3 regions of the Halomonas sp. 7T genome follow, and region 1 is predicted to be linked to each of the others. Evidence: predicted binding sites of a transcription regulator. Region 1 holds the regulator's gene; each other region holds the start of a gene.
The links. The regulator FNR, encoded in region 1, switches genes on or off when oxygen is low (the NO sensors DNR and NnrR bind a similar motif). The targets are predictions, from matches to a motif close to TTGATNTANATCAA.
Positions count from the first base shown of each region.

Region 2: the regulator FNR is predicted to act here: its motif matches at 3,274-3,287, upstream of yegQ (tRNA 5-hydroxyuridine modification protein YegQ).
Region 3: the regulator FNR is predicted to act here: its motif matches at 3,086-3,099, upstream of LOS15_RS14285 (plastocyanin/azurin family copper-binding protein).

Region 1 covers NZ_CP087112.1:2,463,045-2,468,519, forward strand. Annotated here, with positions in the region: gene LOS15_RS11520 (sulfite exporter TauE/SafE family protein) at 1-463, shown strand, start outside; gene hemN (oxygen-independent coproporphyrinogen III oxidase) at 639-2,066, shown strand; gene fnr (fumarate/nitrate reduction transcriptional regulator Fnr) at 2,125-2,877, shown strand; gene ttcA (tRNA 2-thiocytidine(32) synthetase TtcA) at 2,864-3,775, opposite strand; gene LOS15_RS11540 (cation:proton antiporter) at 3,898-5,124, opposite strand; gene LOS15_RS11545 (DNA polymerase III subunit epsilon) at 5,238-5,475, opposite strand, start outside.
Region 2 covers NZ_CP087112.1:2,768,890-2,774,364, reverse strand. Annotated here, with positions in the region: gene LOS15_RS12930 (DNA-directed RNA polymerase subunit alpha) at 1-278, shown strand, start outside; gene rplQ (50S ribosomal protein L17) at 318-704, shown strand; gene LOS15_RS12920 (D-alanyl-D-alanine carboxypeptidase family protein) at 897-2,267, shown strand; gene LOS15_RS12915 (DMT family transporter) at 2,375-3,250, shown strand; gene yegQ (tRNA 5-hydroxyuridine modification protein YegQ) at 3,407-4,777, shown strand; gene thiE (thiamine phosphate synthase) at 4,753-5,397, opposite strand; gene thiM (hydroxyethylthiazole kinase) at 5,387-5,475, opposite strand, start outside.
Region 3 covers NZ_CP087112.1:3,052,686-3,058,160, reverse strand. Annotated here, with positions in the region: gene LOS15_RS14310 (DUF932 domain-containing protein) at 69-1,037, opposite strand; gene LOS15_RS14305 (hypothetical protein) at 1,121-1,459, opposite strand; gene LOS15_RS14300 (class I SAM-dependent methyltransferase) at 1,718-2,377, opposite strand; gene LOS15_RS14295 (DUF411 domain-containing protein) at 2,397-2,840, opposite strand; gene LOS15_RS14290 (hypothetical protein) at 2,837-2,986, opposite strand; gene LOS15_RS14285 (plastocyanin/azurin family copper-binding protein) at 3,181-3,681, shown strand; gene LOS15_RS14280 (response regulator transcription factor) at 3,696-4,361, shown strand; gene LOS15_RS14275 (ATP-binding protein) at 4,348-5,475, shown strand, end outside.

The sequences.
Region 1 (5,475 bases):
TATTTCCCTTTCGCCTACCGCTCGCATTGCACTGCAGGGATTTGCTGCGCTCATGCTAATCTTAATGGCGCTGTATATCGCCAACTGGTGGAAAGGCCTGCTGAAGGTCGAAGCCATCGGACGATACCTTTGGCGCTACATAGAGCCGCTGGGGCGCCGTTTAATGCCTGTTGTACATCTTCCTCAAGCGTTTACCCTTGGCGCATTATGGGGCTGGCTTCCCTGCGGTCTGGTCTATTCCATGCTTACCTGGAGTCTCGCGATTGCCGACCCGCTTCAAGGCGCGCTACTCATGGGCGCCTTTGGATTAGGCACCCTACCTGCCCTACTCGCAACAGGCTTAGCCGCCCAGCAGCTTAGCCAGCTAATACGCCACCCGGCCACTCGTAGCATTGCTGCACTGACAATTATTGGTTTTGCAGTATGGCAATTATGGACGCTGGTGGGGCATAGCACCCCTTAACACCCCGGCACGCATTACTTGATATAGCTCAACGCTTTCATGGTTTGCTTGTTCTAGCATTTAACAGCGTTTAAGCCTGTTTGCCAGGCATAAACACCTGTTATCCCCTGTTGCTTTTGAAATCTTGCTATTCAAGCTTGGTGACACCTTGCTTTTAAACCCTGGAGCGCCTTCCATGCGTGCACAAGCCACTGCTGCCGTTTCACACCCTACACTTGCAGCGCCTTCGGCCACTGCCTGGGACGAGGCGCTGCTACGCCGTTATGACAAAAGCGGCCCACGTTACACCTCTTACCCTACGGCACTCGCTTTTCATGAGCAGTTCACCGCAGACGACTTTACCCAAGCGCTAGAACGCAGTAATCACCACCAGCGGCCACTCTCACTTTATGTACACGTGCCTTTCTGTCGCAAAATTTGCTTCTACTGCGCCTGCAATAAAATTGCGACCAAGAATACGCAGCTGGCAGAGCCGTACTTATCTAGGCTCGACCGTGAAATGGTCTTAACTGCTCGCCATTTAGATACCCATCGACCAGTGCAACAGTTGCATTGGGGCGGCGGTACACCAACGTTTCTTTCGCTCTCCCAAATGAGCGATCTGATTGACCGCCTTGATGCGCGCTTTGGTTTATCCATGTCGCCTGATCGTGACTACGCCATTGAAATTGACCCACGGGAAGCCGATGTTTTTACCCTTCGCCACTTGCAGTCGTTGGGCTTTAATCGGCTGAGTCTTGGCGTACAGGATTTAAACCCACAGGTACAAAAAGCGATCAATCGCGTGCAGCCACGGGTGCTCACCGAAACACTGATGGATGAAGCTCATCGACTGAGCTTTCGCTCCCTCAATCTGGATTTGATCTATGGTCTCCCCTTCCAGACTGAACAGAGCTTTGCCGATACGCTTCGCCAAGTCATAGAACTCAACCCTGCACGACTATCAGTGTTTAACTACGCCCACATGCCCGCCCGCTTTGCGCCCCAGCGGCGTATTAACGAAGAAGACCTACCAAGCGCCGATGAAAAACTCGCTATTTTGCATACCACTATTGAGATGCTGAGCAATGCAGGCTATGTACATATTGGGATGGATCATTTTGCTCGGCCAGATGATAGCTTGGCGATTGCACAGCGTAACGGCTCGCTGCAGCGCAATTTTCAAGGTTACTCCAGCCACGCCCAGTGCGACTTGGTAGGACTTGGTGTTTCAGCCATTTCTCGCGTGGATGACGTCTATGCGCAAAACCCTACTTCTCTTGAGCACTTTGAGACAGCGTTAGATCAAGGTAGGCTAGCGACTGAAAAAGGTTTACGATTAAATCATGATGACCTAATACGTCGAGATGTTATTGAACGCTTAATGTGCGATATGCGAATTGATTTAGCTGCGATAGGCCAGCGCTGGGGAATTGATGCTGCTGACTATTTCTCCCCGGTTCTTGAGCAGCTTAACGCGGCAGAGCAGGACGGTTTGCTGATGCGTGATGGCCTCTCTTTGAGCGCCACACACACTGGCCGACTGCTTATTCGTCATATTGCCATGGCTTTCGATGCTTATTTACCAGGTCAATCATCTCAGCGTTACTCAAAGATTATGTGACCCTATTGAGGCGCTTTTGTCTGGCGCCTATCATGGCAAATGATAAATGGAGAATTACATGCCTCACCAAGCCAGCTCCCGACGTTCACTGCTGCAAGAAGCGCGCTGTCAAACCTGCAGTCTTAGTTCGTTGTGCCTACCGCTGGCCCTGGAGCTTGAGGATATGGGGCAGTTCGATGCAATTATCCGCCGTCGCGCGCCGCTTAAAAAAGGCGAATCTCTGTTTCGTCAGGAAGACCCGTTTACCAGTGTCTATGCCGTGCGCTCAGGTAGCCTTAAACAGGTTACCAGTGAAGGTAATGGCAATGATCAGCTCACCAATTTTTATCTGCCCAGCGAATTGGTGGGGTTAGACGGTATCGATGAAAACTATTACCCCGGCAGCGTTATTGCTCTGGAAACCACCACCGTTTGCGAAATTCCTTTCGACCGCCTGGATACGCTCTCTGAAGAGCTGCCCGAATTGCGGGGACAGCTCTACCGGAGCATGAGCAAAGAACTAAAGGATGATCGGCGCATGATGCGTTTGTTGTCACGCAAAACCGCTGATCAGCGGCTCGCCAGCTTTTTAATTACCCTTTCAGACCGCTTTCGCCGCCGTGGGTACTCGCCCTTCAGCTTCCGGCTCTCTATGTCTCGGGCGGATCTAGGTAATTACCTAGGCTTAGCCGTGGAGACTGTTAGCCGGATTCTTAGCCGTTTTCAGCAACAAGCCGTGGTAGCCGTGTCAGGACGTGAAATTAATATCCTCGACATGCAACGGTTAATTATCTTGGCCGAAGAAGACGAACAGACGTCTATACCACGTTGAAGGCTTGGATTCGTCCGGCCATCATTGCGGCTTGTTTGTCTTCCAGGTTTTCAAAATCAAATAGTTGACGGTCGGCGAGCTGGGAAGGCGTCACATTTGTGACTGCTTTAAACATACTTTCCAGCCGTCCAGGATGCTTTTTATCCCACTCGGCCAGCATGTCTTTAACAACCTGTCGCTGAAGATTAGGCTGTGAACCACACAAGTTACACGGAATGATGGGAAACGCCATCAGTCGTGAAAACTCGGCTATGTCTGCCTCTTTACAGTAAGCAAGCGGGCGAATAACGATATTTTTTCCATCATCGGATAGCAGCTTAGGCGGCATGGCTTTTAAAGTCCCGCCAAAAAACATATTCAAAAACAGCGTTTCTAAAATATCTTCACGGTGATGACCCAACGCGATCTTGGTAGCCCCAATTTCTTCAGCAAAGCCATACAGCGACCCTCGGCGCAAACGTGAGCAGAGCGCGCAGGTGGTTTTACCTTCGGGCGTTTTCTCCTTTACCACGGAGTAGGTATCCCGCTCTAGGATATGGTATTCCACACCTAGCTTCTCTAAATAGCGCGGTAGGATATGCTCTGGAAACCCTGGCTGCTTTTGATCCATATTCACCGCCACCAGTGAGAAGTTCACCGGAGCGTTACGCTGCAGGTTGCGCAAAATCTCAAGCATGGTGTAGCTATCTTTACCACCTGACAGGCATACCATTACCCTGTCGCCTTCATTAATCATCTGATAATCAATGATGGCGTTCCCCACCTCACGGCGCAGACGTTTCTGCAACTTATTGAATTCGCGCTTCTGTTTAGCGTCGTGAAGCTCAGACGAATTCAGCTGTTTGCCAGCTAAAATCGTATCTGTCGTTGCGGGGTCAAAATGATCAGGTTGTTGCATGATAGTAAACACTGCCGAGGTTAGAGAGAGCGACACATATTCTAACAATTATAACAACGTTCACCCAATACAAACCCGTAGCGTTATCTTTAACGCAATGGCGCCGGATAACCGAACGTTGATCAATGCGTATTGTGTTGATCTGAGTTGGTGACAGTGCGCTTGACCAGTAGCGGACCAAATAGCTCAAAAACGATCGTCGAGGTGACCACCGTTGCCACAATTAGCCGTCCTTGATCAGGAAAACGCTCAGCAGCCAACAATGCCATCCCCATTGCGACCCCTGCCTGCGGCAGCAGCGCAAGGCCAATATCGGTATTTAAGCTCGGCTCACGCCGACGCATGGCCAATACTCCTAGATAACCTCCTATATAGCGCCCAATGCTACGCAAAACGATATACGCAGCAACCAGCCCCAATGCTGAGCTTAAGTGGGCCAAGTTGAGGCTTGCACCCGCTAATACAAAGAAAAAGACCAAAAACGGCCACTCAATTTGCTCTATTTCGCTAAAGGAGCGCGTGTGATGTGAAGAGACATTGACGATTACAAAACCTGCAATCATCGCTGTTAAAAGCGCGGAAACATTGAGATAACTGGAGAGACCCGCGATCAAAAGCATAAGTGCCAAGGCTTCGGCCTGAGTTGGGCGTCCTGGTTTAAGGTGGCCGGTTAACCACGCCGCTGGAAACCCAAGTAATGTCCCAAGCAATACGGCCCCTCCAAGCTCCCAAAGCGCATGCACTAAAGAGCCTCCACCGCCAGTCGCTCCTACCCAGCTAAGTGCCGCCATGCTTAACCCAAAGATAATAATGCCCCAGGCATCGTCAATTGCCACAATACCGAGCGTCACGCGCGCGGCGAGGCTTTTTTTACCGCTCTCTTGAATAGCCTCGCTGACGGCTGCGGGGTCAGTCGCCACCGAAATAGCGCCTAACGCTACCGCCACAGCCACCGAATAACCCAATAGCCACAAGCCTGCAAATACTGTTATTAGGGAGCCTACAACCACTGCCGCAGACAACGCGAATATCAAGGGCCCTGTCGACTTGAGCCGTGGCAGCGTCAATTCACCACCTAGTAGAAACGCCACCATTACCAGCGCTAAATTAATTAGCGGCTCGCGTAGCCCGCCCAGCGGTTCAGCCTCATATCCTAGTAGCCCTTGCTGGATCAGCGCATACCCAACGCCTACCAACACCAGCAACGAAATTCTTGGCAGCGCAGTGCGGCGCGAAATGGTATCCACGACAATGCTGAGCGATAACAAAATACCAAGAATCAGAAGTATCCACGCACTGCTGCTAATTACCTGACTCTGCTCACTGATATAGCCCCATAACGCCTGCATGAAAATAGCCGCTCCTTAGAAAACACCTTTAAAGGGCTATGGTGTCAGAAGCCAAATTAGCTCGCTACATTTGCTAGCACTTCCTCAGGGTGGTCAAATTACCGTGGAATTGCCTAAGAGTAATACTGGGCTGTTACAGTCTCACGCTGTAAACGGATGTACAGCAACGCACTCGCAGCAGCGTCGCTTAACACACCGTGGCTATTTATAGCGGGCAACTGCCAACGCTCGAGCGCTTCGCCTAGATCATTACTCTCATCTACGTAAGGGTGTAAGCGTCGCAATTGCCGATAATGAAGTTTAGCCACGTCCACCTGAGCGTTGGGTAGGCCAAAACCAAGCCCTTCCTTG
Region 2 (5,475 bases), 310 kb from region 1:
TCGAAGAGGAAGAGGATCACGTTGATCCGATCCTATTGCGCCCCGTAGACGATCTTGAGTTGACCGTACGCAGCGCTAACTGCCTAAAAGCCGAGAATATTTACTACATCGGTGATCTGATTCAGCGCACAGAAGTTGAGCTGTTGAAGACCCCGAACCTCGGCAAAAAGTCTTTGAATGAAATCAAAGATGTATTGGCAGCGCGCGGTCTGTCCCTTGGTATGCGGTTGGAAAATTGGCCACCCGCTAGCCTGAAGGACGATAAAGCCTCCGCGTAAGCGTCGATTTGAGTCCCAGTTTGGTAAGGAATTACAACCATGCGTCATCGTAAGAGTGGTCGTCATCTGAATCGTACCAGCTCGCATCGTCAGGCCATGTTCAAGAACATGTCTGTCTCGCTGGTCGAACATGAAGTTATCAAGACAACCCTGCCTAAGGCTAAAGAACTGCGTCGCGTTATCGAGCCGCTGATCACCTTAGCTAAGCAGGATAGCGTCGCTAACCGTCGTTTAGCATTTTCCCGTACGCGCTCTAAAGAAGCCGTCGGTAAACTGTTTAACGAGTTAGGTCCGCGTTACGCCGAGCGTCCGGGTGGCTACATCCGTATTCTCAAGTGCGGTTTCCGCACTGGTGACAACGCGCCTATGGCATACGTTGAGTTAGTTGATCGTCCTATTGCTGAAGAAGAAGCCGCTGCAGAGTAACGTCTGCACTCTTTTTCACGCAAAATGAAAACCGACCCATCTGGGTCGGTTTTTTTATGCCTGCAGTTTTATAGTTAGTCTATATACTCTTTTTATAAGCGTTAATTTAAGGGGCGATCGTGCTAGTCTGTTTTTATTGATTACTAAGCTGCTATTGAGTGTTCACATACGTCTAATAAGCAAGGGGCATGTATGGCCACAATGGGAATGTATGCAAGGGGTGTGGCGCTATGGTGGGTGCCGCTCACACTCTTTTTGCTGGTGCTGGGGGCGTTTACGCAGGCGCAAGCCAATCCTCGTTACGCTGGCATTGTGGTGGATCTTGAAAATGGTGAAGTGCTGTATGCGGAAAATGCCGACCTAAGACGCTACCCTGCCTCGCTGACCAAAATGATGACGCTTTATCTGACGTTTGAAGCATTGGAAAAGGGTGAGCTTAGCCTCAATCAGGCTTTACCGGTTTCCGCCCAGGCGGCTGCGATGCCGGCTACTAAGCTTTGGTTGGCGGCAGGTAGTTCGATTCCTGTCGACAGCGCGATTCGCGCATTAGCGGTACGCTCAGCTAACGATGTAGCAGTGGTAGTAGCCGAAGCCCTAGGTGGTAGTGAGCAGCGGTTTAGTCACTTAATGACGGCCAAAGCTCGCGAACTGGGCATGAATTCGACGACCTTTCGAAATGCCTCGGGTTTGCCGGACGATCAGCAGATTACTACCGCGCGGGATATGCTGATACTGTCGGTGCGTGTAATGCAGGATTTTCCTCAGTATTACCACTATTTTGGCCTCCAAGAGTTCACTTACCGCGGCACGCGTCATACCAGTCATAATCGATTAGTGCGCAATTATCCGGGGGCCGATGGACTTAAAACGGGCTTTATTCGTGCTTCAGGTTTTAACGTTGCCACAACCGCGGTGCATAATGACCGGCGTTTGGTGGGCGTTGTGATGGGCGGGTTTACCGGCGCGTCCCGGGATACTCATATGGCCAATTTACTAGATCGCAGCTTTAGCCGTGCAGCGCTGCGTGACGAACGCACATGGTTAGCTAATACCAATTTTTCACGTGAGTTTATGGCGTTTCCAGAGAGGGGGCAGCCGCTCACCCCGCCCACCATGCCCAGCCAACCTATGCTTGCCAGCGTAACAACGACGTTATCCCCCGCTCGCACGCCAGCAGTCGCGGTAGAAGAGCAGCTCGCTCGCTCGTTAGAGCAGCCCTCACAACCTGCTGTTGTGGCAGACCCAGACCCGTTACAGGCGTTTATTGATCGAGAGCGGGTGATGGCTGCTACTTCTCCAGTATCTAATTCCGCTCCTGGTGGTGTTTGGGGTATTCAAGTGGGTGCATTTAGTCAGGCCTCTCGCGCTGAGCAGTTAGCCCAGCAGGCAGCGCAGCGTTTGCCTCAGAGTGTCGGTGGCCGAGTAGCCATTGATACGCTGGGGGGGCATTCCCCCGTATTTCGCGCCCGCGTAGTGGCATTAGATGAAGGGAGAGCACGACAAGCTTGCCAATCACTGCAGGCCCAAGGCATGGATTGCATGGTGGTGAACGCGAGTTTGTAAACGTTCCAAGACGACATAGTCCCCCGCCAATGCAGCATTGGCGGGTTTTTTTTGGCTAGTGGTTTACTGCGCCTTGAGGACGTGGTGGATGAACAGAGGAGTCATGAATGACCACATCGTTAAAGGGCATACTCTGCATGTGCCTCGGCGTCTTTTTTTTGGCATCAGGCGATGCTGTTTCCAAATGGCTTGGCGAAGTGCATTCACCGCTGCAGATCATTTTCTTTCGTACGCTGGTGTCGTTACCGCTGATTGCGTTGCTGGCCTACTTCGCGGGTGGGCTACGCAAGTTAGGCACGAAGCGACCAGGCGTGCACTTGGTACGAGGACTTATCTATACCGCGACGATGGTCTTTTTCGTCTGGGGGCTTACCTTGCTACCCCTGGCGGAAGCGACGGCCATCGCCTTTGTCGCACCGCTTTTTGTCACGCTGCTGTCGGTGCCACTACTGGGTGAACGTATTGACACACCTGTGCTGATCGCCTCGCTGGTAGGTTTTGTGGGCGTGCTGATTGTGGTACGCCCGGGGGGAGATGCGTTCCAGCTAGGCACGCTAACGCTATTAGGGGCCGCCTTTTTTTATGCCCTCATGATGATTACGGCGCGTCGTTATGGTGCCAGAGAGCACCTTTGGGCAATGGTGTTCTATATGACATTAGTGCCCTTTGTTATCACAGCAGTCAGTTTACCCTGGGTGTGGCAAACGCCGCAGCCCTGGCATTGGCTTGGTTTTTTAGCAGCCGGGGTACTGGGTATTGGCGCCACTGCGTTTATTACGTTGGCGTTCCGCTTCGCGCCGGCGGCCATCGCCGCACCGTTTGATTACACCGCGATGCTTTGGGCCGTTCTGCTGGGCTGGTGGTTCTGGGGAGAGCTGCCGGATCTGTGGGTGTGGGTAGGTAGCGTGCTGATTATTGGCAGTGGGTTGGCGATCGCCTACCATGATCGACGCACAACGCTAAAGCGCCGTCCGAGCGCTTAAATAGCCCAAGTTCTCGCCACTTTTTGATCCAGATCAGCAAAGTCGTTAGCTGAGCAAGACAGTACGTTTGGGCTGGTTATAATCCGGCCCTTTTAGCCTGTTCGCGTTAGGTCGTTACTGACGCGCGGGCCATCGTCCTGATAACGGTGACTGTTTATGCAAGCCCCTGAATTGCTCTCCCCTGCGGGTACCTTCAACAACATGCGTTACGCCTTTGCTTACGGGGCGGATGCGGTGTACGCCGGGCAGCCGCGCTACTCGCTGCGCGTGCGCAATAACGATTTTAAGGTCGATAACCTGCACCGTGGCATTGAATATGCCCATACACGCGGTAAGCGGTTTTATGTGGCGTCCAACATTGCCCCTCATAACAGCAAGCTAAAAACCTACCTGCGGGATATGGAGCCGGTGATTGAAGCGCGGCCGGATGCGCTGATTATGTCGGACCCAGGCTTGATTATGATGGTACGTGATCGCTGGCCAGAACAAGAGATCCATCTCTCCGTACAGTCCAACGTGGTGAACTGGGCGGCCGCTAAGTTTTGGCAGCGCCAGGGCATTCGCCGGATTATTTTATCCCGCGAGCTATCGCTGGAAGAGATTGGCGAGATACGTGCCGAGTGTCCGGATCTTGAAATTGAAACCTTTGTGCATGGAGCGCTCTGTATTGCTTATTCAGGCCGTTGCCTGCTATCGGGGTATTTTAATCACCGTGACCCTAATCAAGGCACCTGTACCAACGCGTGCCGCTGGAAGTACAACACGGTGGCGGCGACTCACGATGAGACGGGCGATTTGGTGCCTGCCAATCAGGGGGTGACCGCTACGGCGAAGGATGAAGATGAATTGTCGGCATTGATTGAAGATGTGACGCGCCCAGGCAAGCTGATGCCTGTTTATGAAGACGAGCACGGCACGTACATCATGAACTCGAAAGACCTGCGCGCTGTTCAGCACGTGGGCCGGTTAGCGGAGATGGGGGTCTCATCGCTAAAAATTGAAGGGCGAACCAAGTCCTACTATTACGTAGCGCGGACGGCCCAGGTCTACCGTCAGGCGATTGATGACGCGGTTGCTGGGCGCCCTTTTAACATGGGGCTGATGGATGAGCTTGAGAACCTGGCCAATCGAGGCTACACCGAAGGGTTTTACCGGCGCCATGTTCACGATGAATTCCAGAACTACGAGCAGGGCAACTCTATTGGTGTGCACCAGCAGTTTGTCGGCGATGTGCTGGACTACGATGCCTCACGGGAAGTGCTCGACATAGAGGTTAAAAACCGCTTTGAAGTGGGGGATAGCATGGAGCTAATGCTGCCCGGCGGTAATCGTCGCTTTACGTTAGCGCATATTGAAAATCAGCGTGGTGAAGGCGTACACGCGGCACCTGGTTCCGGGCACCGAGTTCGCGTCCCGGTACCTGGAATGAACATTCAGCCCGAACAGCTTGAGTTTGCGCTGCTGATGCGTGACCTCAAGCCAGCGGCGTCTATTCCCACCGTTCAGCTGGGAATGCCTGCTTCCTGAGTGTGCCACGCTTCAGAAAAGGCCTGCGCCGCCTGGCGCGGGTCTGGTTGACCGCAAATAGCTGAAATTACCGCTAGGCCGTGGGCACCTGCCACTTTAACACGCGCTGCGTGTTCTACCTTTAGACCACCAATCGCCACGCTGGGCAGCGGGCACACCTCAGCCAACTGTGCCAGTCCATCAAAGCCAATTGGTTGAGCGTGGTCTTGCTTGCTACCTGTGGCAAAGACAGGCCCTAAGCCTACATAGTCCAGTAGCTCAATCGGCACGGCATTGAGTTGGGGACGCGTGTTAATGGAGAGGCCGATGATAGCATTAGGGCCGAGCGCTTGGTGGGCTTCATGAACTGCTGTATCGCTTTGGCCAACGTGCAGGCCATCGGCTTTACTCTCTATGGCCACGTTAAGGCGGTCGTTGATAATCAGCGGTACGCCGCTACCTGCAAGCAGGGTTTTTAAGCGTTTAGCCTGGGCAATCATCTGCGCGTCGCTGGCGTGCTTGTCGCGTAGCTGCACGATAGTGACACCGCCCTGCACCGCGGCCGCGATTGTCGCCTCTAGGCCAAAAGGGGCGCAAAGCTTGGCGTCGGTTACTAAGTAAAGCGAGAGATCAAACGACATGCACGGCCTCCAGGTGAGTAGCGGTAGAAAGGTCATTGGGGGTGAGTTGATACAGTGCATCTAATAGCGCGACTTGAA
Region 3 (5,475 bases), 590 kb from region 1:
CGCGCTATCCAATGAGGGGTAGAACCAAAACGAAGAAAATCAGCGCTAAAATGATTAGAAGCAGCATGTCAGCTCACCAGCGCAAGAGCCGTTTGTAGCGCATCTTGCTTCAGCTGCGCCCCTTGACCAAACCACGCGGAATCCAGGCGGGTATCGTTACTACGCGCACGCTTGTCGTGATCCACGTACTCGGTCACGGCATTGAGAAGTCCCCAGGCGGTGTCTTTGGCCGTGTCGAGGTGGGAGCCGCGGCCTTCACCGTGGTAAAGCTTCTGTACCTTGTTGAGCGCCCGGTAATTAGGCAGCTTGGAAGGGTCGTCTATCGGCTTATCGATACCGCAGAGTACCGACTGAAAATACTGCTGTGCCTCGCGGTGATCAATCTTACGTTCCGCCAAGGCCTTCATGCGATACATGAAGTCGTTCCATTGGGAAACAGAAATACCCAGCTGGCTTTTTACCGCACGGGGATCGAACTCTGACCGGTGGGGAACCTTCACCGCTTGCGATGTGCCATCCACGGCAATCTGCAGCGTGTTGTTACACACCACCCGCACCGTGGTCGGCGTCGCCATGGTGGCCAAGGTGCCATCGCATGATGTAGCCAACAGCAGGTAGTCGTTAACTTCATCCTGGCCTTTCAGCGACGTGCTTAAGCCACTGCGTGCCAACGCCCAGAACTTACGCCCACCTTTCAGCACCCCAGCGGTTTCCAGCTCATAACCGGCGTACTCGGTGAGATCGCGGTAGAACTCCAGTATCTCTTCGGGCTGCACCACCTTATAACGCTGCGATACCACCGAGAGCGGTGCTTTGGTATCCGAGCGGTAGAGCACTTTCTGCTCGGGGAACGAGTGAATGCTGCCCAGGTGGCTGGCACCTTCAGCGATAAAGCGCACCGGCGCTTCTTCAATGTGCCAGTTCATACCGGCCTGTTGCTGCCAGACCTCTAACGGTTGTTGACGGGATAGCTGTTGCCCCAGGCCGTGCCAAGGGGTAGTGCCAACGTAAGCCATTTGTTCAACGAGATGAGCCATGAGTGAGTCTCCAGACATAAAAAAAGCGCTGACAAAGGCCAGCGCTATTAGGTGAGAAAAAGGAAAAACCAAACAGGCGCGACTCAGTGAGCCGCAGCCAAAGGGGGATAGGACTGTCGAAAGGTGTGCCCACAGGCAAGGCATAGCCAAGGGGTACCGGTACCGGGTGGCAGCCACTGAGCGAATAGAGACGTCGTTACCCGGATACCTGACTGGCCACCGGTAACCGCGCCGATCATGGCGGCTGGGAGTTTAGCGAGTGGAAAACGCGCCGTTGCCAGAAAAAGCGGTTGGGTCACCGCCGTCGCACGTAAGGCGCCTATCGCACCACCCACTACGCACCCGCTGACAACACCAATGCGTTGAGCGGTATCGAGATTGATCAGGCGGGTAGCGGCACAGCGCTGACAAGGTGGGGGCATTAGCAATGCTCCTATGCATCACGAAGCGATTCGTGGGGTGGATTCATAGGAGTGATATAGGTCTATAATTTTTTGGAAATTAGCCACTCAAAATTTACTTTAGTAAACGCTCCAATGCTGGCAATGGTGAAATGTCTCGGGCTTAGCGTTTACAACAAAATAAGCGCAACACATTAGAAGCAAAGAAGCACGAGTACCGCCCTTACGTCTCGTCGCTATGTATGGTGCCACTCGTTACCGCCTTACATTTAAGATATATCAACGCCTTGACGATGAACACTCAGTAACCTCTCCCCCCTTGCCATCTTTATGCCGGAAATGGGTATACAGGAACTGTTGAGGGCTGCCCGTTGGCGTCTCATGTACCTCAAGATGATCACTCAATAATTCAAACGAAGGGCCAAGTTGTTCGCTAAGCTGCGAGGCCGAGTATCTCACCACGTCCAAGCCACTACAGCGTGTTGGCCCCTCTGGCCCAAAGGTTGCCATCACCACGTGCCCACCGGGTACAAGGCTATGGCGAAGTTGCAGTAAATAAGCCGCGCGAGAGACTGGATCCACCAAAAAGTGAAAAACCGCACGGTCATGCCAGACGGCATAGTAATGCCCAGGCAACCTTGCTTGCGTAATGTCCCCAACACGCCATTTAACGCGGCTGGAAACGTCAGCTAAACGGCGCTGTGCAGCTTCAATGGCGCTTTCCGAAATATCCAAAACGGTAATATCGTCGTACCCAAGCGCTAGCAAATCATCTACTAGCGTTGCTTCACCGCAACCCACATCAATAATCGCCGTGTGTGGGTCTGGAGCCGCTGATTGGATATAATCAAGGGAGGCCTCTAAATGAGGCCGAAACCAGCTTACTTGGTCAGCAGACTTGCGTTGATACACCGACTCCCAGTGGTGTTTTGAATTCATTGTATCGGCCCGGCTTATTTCAGAGCGTCATAAACGCCTTATCTTCCTGATCCGTGAAGGAATACACGTCATAGGGCGCTTCCTGAGGTCCTGGCATACCCGGTGTACCGATGGGCATACCTGCCAGGCCAATGCCATCTACATCAGGCTGTTGCTCAAACAGCGCCTGTACGGCTTCCATCGGCACATGGCCCTCGATCCAATATTCACCTATTTCGATGGTATGGCACGATCCCAGACCGTAGGGAACGCCCGCCTGCTGCTTGATATCACCCAGTTCGACGTCGTCAACAATAGTGACGTTAACGCCAAGTTGCTCCAAATAGCGCGCATACTCATCACAGCAGCCACACTGGGGGTTTTTGTAAAGCGTGGCTTCATCCGGCAACGCGGCCTGAGCCTGAACCGAGGCGGCTCCTAGGAGCAAAACACTAGATAGTACCGTAGCGGTAAAACGTTTCATGAGCAATCTCCTTGAGGTGTGTGACTAAACAAATATTTGGCCAACGAGGCGATCCCCAACCCTACCAACAGTAAAAAAGTTAGCGGCATTAACCAAGCAAACCAGCCCATCGAGCTCATAAAAGCAAAACAATCTGCGTTCATCATGGTAAGTCTCCTACCAAGGCAGTAAGCAATATCGCTGTAAGCTTACAACCCTGGGGTTACCCTAAGGTCAAGCCTTGGGACCTTGCGGACAACGGAAGGTTGCTATAGATCATGTTTTCCCCCTTGGGTTCAGGCTCGTTTCAGGTTAACACCGTATAAAGAACGGGTGACAATAACCTCTGAGGTAAATGACCATGCTAAAAACCACTCTAACAACGTCTTTGTTTGCCCTTTCACTAAGCCTGATCACGGGCGTGGCGCTGGCTGCACCCGGCCACGGCGGTGGTGACAGTGGTCTAACCGAGGCTGACGTCGACCGTACGATCAGCCTTGAGGCTGGTGATATGTGGTTCGACCCTGAAGAGCTACAGATGGCGGCTGGAGAGGTGGTTAAATTTGAAATCACCAACACCGGCCATTTAGAACATGAATTTGTAATTGGAAGTAAAGAAGCCCAGGAAGAGCATCGTCAAATGATGCTAGATATGGCCAATGGTGGAGGCCATGACATGTCGAATATGGCACACGGCGGCGGTCACGACATGGCCAACATGAGCATGGCCGGCGTCACCATTGCGCCTGGTGAGACAGGGACTCTACTATGGAGTGTTCCTGATAATGCCAACGAGCTAGAGTATGCTTGTAACATCCCCGGCCACTATGAATCCGGCATGTACGGCAATTTTACACTCTAACCTGACGTATACCGATGAAACTGTTGCTACTCGAAGATGATGACTTGCTTGCGGAAAGCTTGGCAGAGAGTCTCAAGGACAACGGTTACCTAGTTGATTTGGCCGCTTCATTGAAAGCGGCCAAGTCGCTTATGGCAACCGAGCACTATGAACTGGCTATCTTGGATGTCGGCTTGCCCGACGGCTCGGGGCTGGATCTGCTCGCCCAGTGGCGCAGGCAAAAACGCGATACCCCTATTTTGATCCTGACGGCCCGCGATACCTGGGAAGATAAAGTCGTCGGCCTGGAAACAGGGGCCGATGACTACCTGACTAAACCCTTCCATGAAGCTGAGCTCATGGCCCGCTTGAAGGCCCTACTGCGCAGGCAATCCGGTCAGTTATCGCAGGTGATCACGCTTAACGGCGTGTCGCTAGATGGCGCAGGTCAACGGGTGTGCCTAGAGGACGAAGCGTGGCGTTCGCTCACGGCGACGGAGTTTCGACTACTACGTTATTTAATGCTTCATCCGGATCGCATTCACTCTAAAGAGCAGCTACTAGAGCAGCTTTATGCTTTGGAGCAGGATGCCGCCGCGCCCAACTTGGTCGAAGTTTATGTCGCTCGTCTTCGCCGTTATCTGGGTAAATCCATTATCCAAACGCGCCGCGGCCAGGGGTATTTCTTTGCTTCACATTGATCGGCGTAGTTTACGTTTTCGACTACTCGTCTGGTTAGGAGGCGTGGCGCTCTTAGTGGTGGTGACGACTTGGCTACTGCACGGCATATGGTTACAGAATCTTGCTCGGGATTTTTTGGGTGAGCGCCTTCAGCGCGAAGCCGACCATGCCGTCACCCAGCTTGAGCAAGGGGAAGCCGCCGTACCTGCCGCGCTTGACTCAGTTAGCCAAAGCTATCAAGTCTTTCATCATTTATACGTGATGCGCCTTAACGGCTCGGTGAGCGCCTCCAACCCGCAATGGCAGCAACAGCTGGCTCCTCTGCTGGAAGAAAACGGCGATGCTCTTTTGGATGTCAAACATGACGATCAGCATTTGCTGGTCTACCGCCGCCATTTTGAGTGGCAGGGTTCTAGCGGCGTATTACTGGTGGGGGAGGATTTTTCCAAAGTTGAAGCGGGCTTAGCGACGCTACACTGGTGGGTAGGCGGGATTGCCGCAGGACTTTTAGTGATGTTAATTACGCTCAACATGCTAGCTGTCAACCGCAGCCTGATCCCGCTATGGCAGCTTCGTGGACAGTTGGCCGCACTACAGGCAGGCGAGAGAGAGCGCCTTTCGCTAACCGCGCCAGCCGAGTTGGACTCTCTGGTCGCTCAGCTTAACCGCTTTATGGACGACATCGACCTGCGTCTACAGCGCTCTCGGGAGTCATTCGCCAACCTTTCCCATGCTTTAAAAACCCCGTTGGCAGCGGTTACCCAAGTACTGCGTGGCAACCGGCCTATTGATGAACGCAGGCGACTAAAGCTACTAGCCCGAGTAGAGGATATTAATGCCCAGCTGGATGCGGAACTGCGTCGTTCACGGATTGCAGGCCCTAACGCAGGGCGAATGGCCAACGTCACGCGTGATAGCTCACGACTCACCGAGATGTTCCGCAGCCTTTACCCTGAGCGTATCTTCAACCTCACCCTATCGGTACACGAGAAAGACCAAGTGCCTATTGAGGCTCACGACTTTTCTGAAATATTAGGTATCGTGCTCGATAACGCTGGTAAATGGGCGAGTAGGCGCGTTAATTGCGATATTGCCGTCTCCGCTACCACCCTCACGCTCAACATTGATGATGAC